Regions from separate parts of the Paenibacillus sp. 7516 genome, predicted to be linked through region 2. Evidence: riboswitches for the same ligand, from Rfam matches in the RefSeq annotation. Region 2 holds a riboswitch; the other holds the start of a gene.
What was found. Region 2 has a riboswitch for cobalamin ahead of nikB (nickel ABC transporter permease). Riboswitches for the same ligand answer to the same signal wherever they lie in the genome.
Positions count from the first base shown of each region.

Region 1 (3,161 bases), on a different contig from region 2:
GTTTCCCTCCATGAAACTACCCTGTATACTGTAGTCAAACGAATGACGTTCGGACGAACGAACTGGGGGGAAACATGAATGGCTCAACATTTGGCAGGTATACGTGTAGCACTGACGGGACCACGTAAATCCAAGGAGATGGCGTTGTTAGTTGAGAAAATGGGTGGCATTCCACTCGTGCGGCCAGCACAGGGAACGGTATTCCTGGACGATCGGAACATACGCAATGGTCTCGTCTCCTTGATCTCTGATCCGCCCGACTGGGCGGTATTAACTACAGGCATGGGACTTGATGCCATATTTGAAATGGCAGAGGATATGGACATAGCTGGTCAACTGCTGGATGTTCTGTCGGAAGCTTCAATTGCGGCAAGAGGATACAAAACGGTGAACTCACTTCGTAAGCGCAAGCTCGCACCGCTGGTCCGGGATGATGACGGCAGTACGGACGGGCTGATCCGTGAATTCGCACCACATGATCTTGCCGGCAAGAAAGTCATGCTCCAGCTTCATGGAGAGACTGCGCCGAAGCTGGTCAACTGGCTGGAAGAACAGGGGGCCGAGGTAAGACAGGTTCTGCCTTATCGTCATGTACCACCGGAAGAGGCCGAACTGGAACTGCTTTTGAATGAAATTGTGCAGCGTGAGGTTGATGCCGTAGCATTCACCAGCGGTCCCCAAGTACGGTTTTTGGCAAAGTATGCGGCTTCCCAAGGCAAGCTGGAACAGATGCAGCAGGCCTTCCGGGACGGTGTCATTCCCGCATCTGTCGGCAAAGTGACTGCGAACGCCATGCGTGAAGAAGGGATTGAAGCACGAGTTGTTCCGGAGGAAGAAAAGATGGGAGCGCTCATCGTTGAGCTGGGACGATATATTGCTGCAGCAAACGCAGATCAATCCTGATAAGCAGATCAGGACGCAGGTCTGTTAAAGGATCCAGTAAGATCGTTATTGAGGGTTTCGTATATGGACATCGTATTTCAAGTTCTGATCGGTTCTGGATCAGAACTTTTTTCCGTTTTGTCTGAAAATAGAATCAAGGACAAACATCATAAGCATGGACATTTTTTCCTGAGCGGTGTTATGATGAAAGCAATATCATTCATGAAAACAAGCAAGGTGCTCTTGCGTCGAGCAAGAGGTAACAGGGAATCGGGTGTAAATCCCGAGCGGTCCCGCCACTGTAATGGGGAAGCCCTTTTCATCCAAGTCACTCGTACATTCGGGGAAGACAGAAAAGGAAGCTGATGATCCAGAGCCAGGAGACCTACCTTGCATGTGTCACCGAACCCTTCGCGGAAAGGAGTGGTGTACGAAGAATCAGGAAACGGGCGAACAACCGGTTCGCCTGGCAGGCCCTTTGCGGCCATGCAGCCACAGGTCTATCCTCTATAGGGCCGTGGACTGTCTTCTTGAGTGTACGTACATGCGTATCCCATCCGTTATAAGGATGGGATTTTTTTGTTTTTTTACAGTCGATCCGGAACTGGATTTAATCGAACATGCCGCGAAGAAGAAGGTCGGTCAAGCCGTCCTTTTTCACTGTTTTGGAATAGCCGGGATAAGAAGGTTGAGCTGCACGGAGCAACTCAATAATCAAGAGCTCGTTACAGACAACGGCTAAAGTAGCGATGATATAGATGTGATTGGCGTGTTAAGGGTGAACAGGGAGATGGAGGAGGAGAAGCAATGCAGAGTCAAGGAAAGCTGCTGATTATCGGATTTGGCCCGGGAGCGATGGAGCATATCACCACACGGGCATTGGAGGCACTTCGGGAGAGTGAGGTCATCATTGGTTATAACACTTACGTTGATCTGATTCGTCCACTTCTGGACGGACAGGAGATTGTACGTACAGGCATGACCGAAGAAGTAAGCCGGGCACAGGAAGCGGTCAGACAGGCCGAGATGGGTAAAATCGTTGCAGTAATCTCCAGTGGCGATGCAGGTGTATATGGCATGGCCGGACTGGTGTATGAGGTGCTGATGGAGCAAGGCTGGAAGCCGGAAACTGGCGTTGGCGTTGAAGTTATTCCGGGTGTATCTGCCATTCAATCCTGTGCTTCCTTGCTGGGTGCACCCGTGATGCATGATGCATGTACGATCAGCCTGAGTGACCACCTTACGCCATGGGAGACGATTATTCGCCGAGTTGAAGCAGCAGCATCAGCTGATTTTGTTATTGCTCTGTACAACCCTCGCAGTGGACGCCGGACACGCCAGATCGTGGAGACGCAGGAGATGCTGCTGCGATACCGTAGTCCCCAGACACCGGTGGGGCTTGTAAAAAGTGCCTACCGTGAACGTCAGGATGTCGTGATGACCACGCTGGAAGACATGTTGAATCATGATATCGGCATGCTTACGACGGTGATCATTGGTAATTCCTCGACCATGATGTACGAAGGACTCATGGTCACACCGCGCGGATATCAGCGGAAATACACGCTGAATACCGCGGAACAGCCGCTCAGACCGCATGAGCGGCTCCGCACGGAAGCTGAGCCTTGGTCGCTCGGCGCGATGGAGGCCCGTTCGGCCGCTGCCGCCGATGCAGCAGGCACGGTCCCCGATGCGCAGACCGCACAGCCAGCGGCGGAAACAGCCCTGCGCGGCGCAAGCGCCAGTACAGGCATGGAGCCGCAAGGGCAGCAGGGCGCCGGCATGCCTGCTGCACAGCCAGCGGGCGGCAGTACCGCAGTGCTTGCAGCCGAGCGGCCTGCGGCGGTGCAAGGTGCACCGCGTGCTGCCTTGGCGGTGCCGCATGCTGGTGCAGCCGAACTGGCTGCCGAGGCGCTGACGCGGCTTGCGGCAGGCGGTAAGCTCGCTGGCGAAGCGGCCAGCCGCTGGCTGGATGCAGCCGGGTCAGGCGTGCCAGCCGGGACGCCGCAGACGGCAGGGGCATCTGCTGAGCGGCAAGCACCCGAGCCGGGACGCAAGGCACCGCTGTTCGAGATTGGCGTGTCGCCTGGCGTCGGCAACAAGAAGTTTACAGCAGCCCAGATGGCGCTGCTGGCGCAATGCGCGAGTGAAGAAGGCGAGCTGGAATACACGCCGGAGCATCAGATTATTTTGCGGGTACCGACCTTTGAACCGGATCAGCTGGTAGAGGAACTGCGTGCAGCGAATTTCATCGTGGTGCCGATCGGTGACGTTATTAA
Region 1 is NZ_NPBI01000024.1:398,772-401,932, forward strand. It holds gene CHI14_RS21405 (uroporphyrinogen-III synthase) at 79-903, shown strand; cobalamin riboswitch at 1,101-1,289, shown strand; gene cobJ (precorrin-3B C(17)-methyltransferase) at 1,690-3,161, shown strand, end outside.
Region 1: linked by a shared signal. The riboswitch ahead of cobJ (precorrin-3B C(17)-methyltransferase) and the one ahead of nikB (nickel ABC transporter permease) in region 2 are both predicted to bind cobalamin.

Region 2 (3,161 bases):
TCCTCCTGTTAAGCTGCCTTTTTCTTGGGATCCAGCACATCCCTCAGACTGTCGCCCAGCAAATTAAAAATGATCACCGTGCAAAATATCGCAAGTCCCGGATAAATCAACAACCACGGAGCTGTCTGCAAATATCGTCTGCCTTCATTCAGCATCGCCCCCCACTCCGGTTCGGGAGGTTGAGCACCCAGCCCCAGAAATGACAGGCCTGAGATGGATAACATCATGCCGCCCACATCCATCATCGCCATGACGATGAGAGGAGACAGCATGTTGGGCAGGATGGTTCTGGTGATGATCTGAATCTTCCGCGCGCCGCTGAAGGCTGCCGCAGCGACATACTCCTTTTGCTGAAGCGAGATCACCAGACTTCTTGCCAGTCGTGCATACTTCGCCCACCAGACAACAGCCAGGGCAATTACCGTATTAAACAGGCCAGGCCCCAGCATCCCCACTACTGCGATGGCGAAGATTAATCCTGGAAAGGCCATCAGTGTATCGGATAACCGCATCAGCACTATATCTGTCAGGCCACGAGCAAAACCTGCGATAACACCAATGGCTACACCAAGCACAAACACAATTCCGATCATCATAAATGTAAGCAGAAGCGACGTCCTGGCCCCGTAAAGGAGACGGGATAACACGCAGCGTCCAAGCTGGTCGGTTCCAAGCGGATATTCCGAACTGGCTGGCTGCAGTACCTTGGCAAAATTCGTTGCCAGTGGATCATGCGGTGCGAGCAGCGGCGCAATCATGGCGAGAATGACCCAAAGGAGGGTCAATGAACATAGAAACGTGAACCAGCGATGCTGTGTCAGAATAAGCTTAAATTCTCTCATTTTAGACATCCACGTCCAGTCGAATCCGCGGGTCATGCAGATGTGTCCAGAGATCAACGATCAGATTCAGCAATACATAGATGGTTGCCATCCAGATGACATAGCCCTGAATCAGAGGATAGTCCCTTGTAAAGATGGCATCCACCGCCATCTGCCCTACACCCGGCCATACGAACAAACTTTCCACAATGGCTGCCCCGCCGAGCAGGGCGCCTGTAGACATGCCCATGAGCGTAACGATGGGCAATAATATATTGGGTAAAATATGCTGCATCATAATGACTCTCTCCTTCACGCCTCTGGCTCTGGCCCCCGTTACATAGTTCTGGGACATCTCTTCCAGAATCACCGTACGGATCTGCCTGATATATTGGGCGATCAGAGGTAACGCCAGTGTGCATGCAGGCAATATCAGGCTGTTCCAGCCCGAACTCCCCATGACGGGAAGCAGCTTGAGCTGTACGCCAAACACCAGCATGAGCAGCATCCCGAGCCAGAAGCTCGGCATGGACAACCCGGCAAACGAAAACAGGCGTATGACGTAATCCAGCACGTTGTTTCTGTAGACGGCCGACAAAACACCCAGTGGAAACGCAATCAGAATGACCAGCAGCAGGGCACTTCCTGTTAGCCGAAGCGTGGCTGGAAGCCTGGACAGCAGAATGTCGAGCACAGGCCTGTCGTATTTATAGGACGTTCCGAAATCTCCGGTAATTACCTGTCCCAGCCAGGTTCCGTAGCGTATCCAAAACGGCTGATCCAGTCCCAGCCGGACACGCACCTGCTGTACCAATTCGTCCGACGGAGTGACCCCTGTAGACATGAGCATAAGCCTTGCCGGGTCCCCCGGAGACAGATAGGTTAGCAGAAACGTCAGAAACGAAATGCCGAATAACACGGCTGCCAGCTGAATGAATCTTTTCACAATATATCTACTCACATGTCTGACATCCTCTCCCCAATCTCCAACCCCGTACATGACTTGTCCATGCATATCAAAAAAGACGTCTCTCTCCGCTAGTACCGGATAAGGACGTCTTAAATAAACAGATTTTCAGAAAAAATCATGCTCTCTAAACACCTTCCTATCTCCCGTAGGTACTACTGTGTTGTTAAACTAGGCAGGTCTCCTGGCTCCAGAATCCTCGTCATTGCAGCACCTTCCCGGTCTAAACCAGTGGCATAACGCAGCATGACTCCTCTGTTACAGTGGCGGGACCGCGCCGGCATTACACCGGTCTTCCCTATTAAGCTTCTACCCGAAGGTAAAGCACCCAGTTCCACATATTCAATTGAAATGCATTCTGTACCAGTATAGCTGGCTCACAGATAATGATCAAAGCATTTATTCAAATTTGAAACAGCTCATCAGCCTACTCCCGCTGCTCTCTCGAACCTTTGGGGGAAACCCCTGTCACACGCTTGAACATCTTGGAAAATAACAACGGATCCGTATACCCCACAGAATGGGCAACCTCACTGACCGAAAGCGTTGAACTCTGCAGCAGCTCTGCTGCGCGATTCATCCGGTATTCAAGAAAAAAAGCCTGCAGCGACTTCCCGTACTTCTCCTTAAAAAGACCGGACAGATAGGTACGATCCAAACGCACGGACTGCGCAATATCAAGGATGGACGTCTTCTGGCTGTACCTGTTCTCCATAAACTGGACCGCTTGTCTGATGTATTCATCCTTGGTGGAAAGGGGCCTCTGCGGCTTACGCTCATCAGGGGAGGAGGAGATCAGTTCGGCAATTAATCGGTACAGCAGACTCTGGCTGAATACATCTCCACCATTGCGCGAGGAGGCTTGAGTCATCTCTGCATACAAACCATCCATTACCTTTGGATCCTTGGCTTCAAATACAGGGCATTCTGGACTCAGGTTAGCCCGCTGCATGAAAGTCTTGGCATGTACGCCCTTAAAACCGAACCAGGAGTATGTCCAAGGCTCCTTCGCATCGGCCTCATAATGAATGATGGTATCCGGCAGAATGGCGAAGCCCTGACCCTGCGTCAAATGGTACTCCTTATCTTCCATATGAACGGTTCCCCGTCCCTCATGAATGTAATGAACCACATAGGAATCTCGTACCCCCGGACCCCAATAATGAGACGGATCACAATCCTCCCAGCCGAAAAAAAGCAGCACCAGCTCCATCTGTGTCCAGTCCATGGGCACCACGTTCATCTCGATTGGGCTCACCTTCTCACTCCTTCCCTTCTTCCATATCAATATTTATCTTACTTCAGATTATAACAGGTATATTGGTTAAATATCAGCTGAAAGCGGGACCAAAAATGGGATTATGCCATGTATG
Region 2 is NZ_NPBI01000040.1:114,690-117,850, reverse strand. It holds gene nikC (nickel transporter permease) at 9-842, opposite strand; gene nikB (nickel ABC transporter permease) at 844-1,782, opposite strand; cobalamin riboswitch at 1,946-2,135, opposite strand; gene CHI14_RS27125 (AraC family transcriptional regulator) at 2,216-3,046, opposite strand.